2 regions of the Mesorhizobium sp. WSM4829 genome follow, and region 1 is predicted to be linked to the other one. Evidence: riboswitches for the same ligand, from Rfam matches in the RefSeq annotation. Region 1 holds a riboswitch; the other holds the start of a gene.

The links. A riboswitch is a leader RNA that binds a small molecule or an ion and turns the genes downstream of it on or off. The one in region 1 is predicted to bind cobalamin.
Region 2: linked by a shared signal. The riboswitch ahead of AC0L17_RS30695 (ABC transporter ATP-binding protein) and the one ahead of AC0L17_RS02270 (aromatic ring-hydroxylating oxygenase subunit alpha) in region 1 are both predicted to bind cobalamin.

Annotation. Positions count from the first base shown of each region.
Region 1 covers NZ_JBVVQJ010000001.1:496,603-499,996, reverse strand. The annotation lists gene AC0L17_RS02285 (DUF680 domain-containing protein) at 1-142, opposite strand, end outside; gene AC0L17_RS02280 (DUF680 domain-containing protein) at 217-441, opposite strand; gene AC0L17_RS02275 (DUF680 domain-containing protein) at 509-715, opposite strand; cobalamin riboswitch at 1,223-1,425, shown strand; gene AC0L17_RS02270 (aromatic ring-hydroxylating oxygenase subunit alpha) at 1,539-2,786, shown strand; partial or broken gene AC0L17_RS02265 (FAD-binding oxidoreductase) at 2,810-3,394, shown strand, end outside.
Region 2 covers NZ_JBVVQJ010000050.1:1,314-4,707, forward strand. The annotation lists gene AC0L17_RS30685 (bifunctional helix-turn-helix transcriptional regulator/GNAT family N-acetyltransferase) at 1-52, shown strand, start outside; gene AC0L17_RS30690 (AraC family transcriptional regulator) at 230-1,063, opposite strand; cobalamin riboswitch at 1,329-1,533, shown strand; gene AC0L17_RS30695 (ABC transporter ATP-binding protein) at 1,621-2,433, shown strand; gene AC0L17_RS30700 (ABC transporter substrate-binding protein) at 2,430-3,377, shown strand.

The DNA of each region.
Region 1 (3,394 bases):
TGCGTACCGAAGAAGTCTGCGTGTTGTCGACGCTGATGGTCGCCTGCTTGTTGATGTCGGTTCTGCCAAGGTTGTCGCTACCGGCAAAAGCGCCGCCCGCAGCAATCAAAAGCGCGGCGGCGGTAAGAACGATCTTCTTCATTTTCAAAACTCCTGGATTTTCTTGGTTCCGCCAGCCCGGCGGGCAAATGCCGCCGCCGCTGTTGGAACGAACTGTTAGTTGTTGCCGAACAGGTTGCGGTCGCTGCCGTTGACGGGTTTCTCGTCAGCCGGAACCGGATTCTGCGCCGAAGCCGAATTCCCAATCGAAGCCGTGTACGAGTTGCTGTCGACCGCAGCGGCCGGCTGGTTGGCGCCGTTCGATCCAAAGTTGTCGCTGCCGGCAAAAGCGCTGCCGGAGATGGCCACAATGGCGGCGGTGGCAAGAATGAGCTTCTTCATTTCAAATACTCCTGAGTTCCTCAGATCCCGAGCGGCGGACCGCCACTTTGCTGTTTGGGACCAGCTGTTAATTGTTGCCGAAAAGGTTGCGGTCGGCGCCCTGGCCAACGGGCTGCTTTTCAGCGTGAGCCGGCGTCTGGACAGAGGCCGTATACGAGCTGTCGACCGAAGCAGTCGGCTGGTTGGCGGCGTCGGACCCATAATGGTCGCTGCCGGCAAAGGCGCTGCCGGTGATGGCCAGAACGGCGACGGCAGCAAGAGCGATCTTTTTCATTTTAGTACTCCAGTATCTTGGTCTTCAGTCCGTCTAGCGGCGTGTCTTGGGAGGATGCGCGCGTCGTTCGGACAGCCCCGATGTGGGAAGGCCATTCGGCGGATTCCAATCACGAAGTTGTTCCGTGTGGACCAAGAATCTACACCTTGAAATTGTACCAGAGACATCTACTACCATGGTTTTATGGTTTGTTTTCAATAGCTTATTCAAAATTAGCCATTCATGATTTGACGGATTGGCGAATTTGCGTTCACAGCGTGCTGCACGCATTGTCAACAGAAACGAACCGTTCGGTTCGATTTTAGAAGCGGCTAATAGTCACTTTTGTAAACTGTTAACCTTCCTGGTTTCCGCCGCGGGTCGGATTCGATGTCACGGCAGCCGACAATGGCCGCCGACAAAGTGCGGTTTCAGCCCTGCAGATATAAACCTGCAGGTTTCGCCGGCGGTGTCGCGCCGCATGGATACGATGTCGCTTTCATGCCGGCAGTCAGCCGGCCGGCATGATTAGATCACGCCATCTCAGGTGCCGCTTGGTGACGACGAAGCGGAGAATTGGGAAGCCGGTCAGAACCCGGCGCTGCCCCCGCAACGGTGGTGGAGTTCAAGTCGCAACGGGAGACCACTGGGCCACAAGCCTGGGAAGGTGTCGCGACGAGTCCGCAAGGACACTCCAGAGCCCGGAAACCAGCCCGAGATTTTCAGACTCGACTGATCGCGGTGGGCGGTCAAGAGGTGGATGATGCACGTCCGGCCCTGTCGCCGGCGTGCAAACGGTCCTCCCTCCATCACCACCAGTTCAGTCCTTACACGAGGACAGGACATGGACGCGCGCAACGACATGCTGAGGCTCTTGCACGGCCGCAGGCAAGGCTATTCGCTCGAGCAGCCCTTCTACACCGATCCAGATTTCTTCAAGCTTGACATGGAGCTGATCTGGTATCGCGACTGGCTGTTCATCGGCCACGATTGCGAGTTGCCGAAAGCTGGCAGCTATATCACCGCCCAGATCGGCGACTATCCGGTCGTGCTGGTCCGCGACCAGCAAGGCAAGATCAATGCCTTCCACAATTCCTGCCGGCATCGCGGCAGCCGTGTCTGCAATGCCGACAAGGGCACTGCGGCGAAGCTGGTCTGCCCCTATCACCAGTGGACCTACGAGCTGGATGGCCGGCTGTTGTTTGCTCGTCAGATGGCAGACGGCTTCGACAAGAGCCAGTTCAGCCTGAAGCCGGTGGCTTGCGAAAGCGTTGGCGGCTACATCTTTATCTGCCTGGCCAACGAGCCGGCCGACTTCGCGCCGATGCGCGCCATGATCGAGCCTTACCTCCTGCCGCACCGGCTGCGCGAGGCAAAAATCGCCTTCGAATCGACCATCGTCGAGAAGGGCAACTGGAAGCTCGTCTGGGAGAACAACCGCGAGTGCTACCATTGCGCCGGCAACCATCCGGAACTCTGCAAGACATTCCCGGAAGCGCCGACCGTGACCGGCGTGCAGGGCGCCGACAGCGATCCAGAGATGCTCGCGCACTGGGCGAAATGCGAGGCGGCGGGCTTGCCGAGCAAGTTCCGCATCGATCCGGCCGGGCAGTATCGCGCCACCCGCGCGCCGTTGCTGCGCGACGCCGTCAGCTACACGATGACGGGAAGACGCGCGGTGAAGAAGAACCTTTCCGACAGCGTTTCGACCGACCGTATCGGCTCGCTGCTGCTCTATCACTATCCGACGAGTTGGAACCATATCCTCGGCGATCATGCCGTCACCTTCCGCGTGCTGCCGATCAGTGCCACGGAAACGGCCGTCACCACCAAATGGCTTGTCCACAAGGACGCGGTCGAAGGCGTCGATTACGACCTCGCCGAACTCACCCATGTCTGGACCGAGACCAACGACCAGGACCGTCGCATTGTCGAGGAAAACGCCTTCGGCATCCTGTCGCCGGCCTATGAGCCCGGCCCCTATTCGGAACTGCATGAGGGCGGCGTCATCCAGTTCGTCGAATGGTACGCCTCCTTCATCGGGCCGCGCCTTGCCGAGGCCGGGCGGCCGGCGCTGCGCAGCGTCGCCTGAACGAGCTCAAGGGGATGAATGCGATGACTGACCTTGGCCTCTACCGCCATCTCGACGAGATGGCGCCCTGGAACGACAGGCTCCAGGTGCTGGAAGTCATCGGCGTCAGCGACGAGGCGCCTGACGTGAAGACCTTCACCTTCCGCTCTGACAACCAGACCTGGTTCCGCTACAGACCGGGGCAGTTCGTGACGCTGGAACTGCCGACCACCGAGGGCCCGATGATGCGGACCTATACGCTGTCGTCCTCGCCGTCGAGGCCGTTCTCGATCGCGGTGACGGTGAAAGCGCAGGCCGGCAGCCTCGGCACCCGCTGGATGTTCGACAATCTGACACCCGGCGTTCACGTGAAGGCCTATGGGCCGGCGGGCGACTTTTCGCTGCACAGCCATCCAGCGGCCAAGTATCTGTTCATTTCGGCCGGCTCAGGCGTGACGCCGATGATGTCGATGCTGCGCTGGCTGAACGACTGCGCGCCATGGACAGATGTCGGCTTCGTCAACTGCGCGCGAAAGCCCGAGGAGATCATCTTCCGCAAAGAGCTCGAGCTGCTCGGCAGCCGCATGCCGGGCCTGACGCTCGGCTTCATGATCGAGGAGCGGTCCAGT
Region 2 (3,394 bases), on a different contig from region 1:
CCACGCCTTCGGCAAGAATCTGGTCGGCCAGAACTGGAACCTGGAGTTGTAGCATTTTTCCCTTCTCCCCTTGTGGGAGAAGGTGGATCGGCGCGCAGCGCCGAGACGGATGAGGGGTGTTGGCCGGAGTGCCGGCGGTGCCAAGCTGGAGCACCCCTCATCCGACCGAGCTTCGCTCGGCCACCTTCTCCCACAAGGGGAGAAGGCAAGATAAGGCGGAGGCCCTTCCTCACCCTTTGACCGGTATCCAGATTTCCAGCCCGCCATTGCCGCTGCGCGGATCGAATTCGGGGCCGTAGCGCTCGAACTCGGGCGCGTCGGCAATCTTGTGCCCGGAGGCAGGCAGCCATTTGTTCCAGATCGTGTTGACCGTGCGGCGGATGGTCGAGATGTGGTCACGATGGGCGAACACGGCGTATTTCTGCGCCGGCACGCGTACGCGCGAAAACTCCTTCGGCAGGTCCGAAAAATCGGACACCTCGACGCCGGCGATATACTCGAAATTGCCTGCATCGTCGCCGTTGACGCAGACGCCATAGGCGATGTCGCCGACCTCGCCTGGAATGTTGCCGATATAGGGGCCGAACCTTTGCCACTGCATCGGGATGCCGGCGCTGGTTTCGCAGCTGTAGCGCTCGCCGAGACCGGCGATGAGGAATGGCCGGCTGGTTTCGAAACGCGGCGGCTCGAGATTGGTGAGGAAGGACTGGTCCATCAGGATCGGCTCCACGAGATCGAGGTTTTTGAGCGAGCCTTGCGCGCGCACCAGTTCCGGCGTGGTGCCGAACTGGTCGCGGAAGGCACGGGTGAAAGCCTCATGCGAGGCATAGCCGGCGTCGAGCGCGACCGAGAGGATGTCCGGTGCGCCGGCGGCGAGCCTGCGCGCCGCCTCGGTCAGCCGGCGAGAACGCAGGTAGCCCATCACCGAACGGCCGGTCGCCGCGCCGAAAGCCCGCGTCACGTGAAAGCGCGACACGCCGCTGCTGTTGGCGACATCGTCGAGGGAGATGGCCTCCGGCAGATGGCTTTCGACGAACCACAGCGCTTTCTCGGTCGGGTTCATATGGCTCCTTGCTGTGGGACTGCGCATTGGCCAGGTCATGGTATCGCTTCCTGGTGGAGGCAGTTTGATCGAAATTGCGCACCGCGCAATGCGACGCTGGTCGGCAAGTCGAAGGCGTTGGGCGAAGGGCTTGACGGGAGCAGGCGTTGTCTTTTAAGTAGTAACGTTATTACATTACGGGATTCGGTATGCTCGTTCTGACAAGACCATTGCTCGCGGGGCACTCCGAACCCCGGAAACTTATTGCGCTGGGATTGGCGGAAAACTAGGGTGGCTGACTGATGGTCCTCAAGCCGAAAGGCGAGGGGTGAAAAGGGAACACGGTGAGATCTTCGGATCGAGGCCGTGGCTGCCCCCGCAACTGTAAGCGGCGAGCAAAATCCGAAAATGCCACTGGCCGGCAAGGCTGGGAAGGCAGGATGGCGCAAGGACCCGCGAGCCAGGAGACCTGCCATCGCACGAGTTGACCGGACGGGGTGTGCCGGGAGGAGACGTGGACATCGGTCTTGTTGGCCGGTCCAGCTTCCTTCCGTCGCCATTGAGAAAGTGACGGTAAGTTGGACGCCTGCCAGCCTCTTCTTGAAGCGCGTGAACTGAGCGCCACGGCGAATGGCCAGCGCCTGGTCAGTGCGGTCAGCCTTTCGGTCGCGGCGGGAGACCGCCTCGCTATCATCGGCCCCAACGGCGCCGGCAAGACGACGCTGCTGCGCATGCTTTGCGGCACGCTGCGGCCGAGCGCGGGAGATGTGAGATTTTCCGGACGCCGGCTGGAGACGTTTCCGGCCGCCGAGCGGGCGCTGCACATGGCGGTCGTCGGCCAGACCGATCAGCCCGATCCGCGGCTTGCCGTGATCGACTACGTCGGACTTGGGCGGGTCCCGCATGCCGGCTGGCGACGCAGGAGCGAGCAACGCGACGTCGTCGTCGAAGCGCTTCGCAGAACCGGCCTGCTGCCGCTGCTCGGCCGCACGATCGGCTCGCTGTCGGGTGGTGAGCGGCAACGCGCCCAGCTGGCGCGCGCCGTCGCCCAGGAGCCGAAAATCCTGTTCCTCGATGAACCGACCAATCATCTCGATCCGCGCGCCCGCAGCGAACTTCTCGAACTCGTGTCGCAGCTTGGCATGACCGTCGTGGCGGTGCTGCATGATCTGTCGCTGGTCACGCCATTTGCCACCAGGGTCGCGGTGATGAACGAGGCCCGCCTGCAGGCACTCGCCGGTCCGCGCGAGGCGCTGACCAAGCAGTTGATCCGCGAGATTTTCGGCGTCGACGTGCTTCGGCTGCGCCATCCGACCGAAGACCGCGAACTCACGGTGTTCGAAGTCCCGAACCGTGCCTCTTCTGATCTAACCAAGGAGCAACACCCGTGAAACGCCTCGCATTGCCTTTTGCCTCTCTCCTGCTTGCCCAGACCGCCTTCGCTTTCCCGGTAACAGTCGACAGCTGCGGCACGCCGCTGACGTTCGACGCCGCGCCGAAGCGCGCCGTCATCCAGGATATGAACATGGCCGAGATGGCCTTCGCGCTGGGGCTGCAACCGTCGATCGTCGGCCTGACCGGCATCACCGGATGGTACAACGTCGGTCCGGAATTCAAGGCCGGGCAGGGCGCGATTCCGGAACTTGCGCCGAAATACCCGACGCTCGAAAACCTGGTTGCAGTCGAGCCCGATTTCTTCTTCGCCGGCTGGTATTACGGCATGAAGCCGGGCGGCGAGGTAACGCCAGATACGCTGGCGCCGCACGGCATCAAGACGCTGGTGCTGACGGAAAGCTGCATCCATCTCGACAACAACCGCCCCGCCGCCTCGATGGACCTGCTCTACGGCGACATCGAAAAGCTGGGCAGGATTTTCGGCAAGGAAGCCGAGGCGAAAAAACTCGTTTCAGGCTGGAAAGCGCAACTCGCCGATATCACGGCAAAGGTCGGCGACCGCGAGGGGACGCGGGTGTTTCTCTACGACTCCGGCGAAGACAAACCCTTCACATCAGGCAAGTTCGCGATCCCCAGCGCCATGATCGCCGCTGCCGGCGGCGACAACATCATGGCCGACATGCAGACGAGTTGGGGCAACACGGACTGGGAAACGGTCGCTTCCCGCAATCCGCAGTTCCTGATCCTGCTCGACTATCAGGACGGCGGCGGTTACAGGAAACTGCTCGACTTCCTCAAAGTCCATCCGGCAATGAAGGAGACCGATGCGGTCAGGAACGAGCGCTTCGTCGCGCTGCGCTATGCCGAATTGACCCCCGGACCTGCCAACATCGAGGCGATCGGCAAGATCGCCGGCGCGATGCACCCGGAAGCCTTCTGAGCTTGCGCCACAGGGCG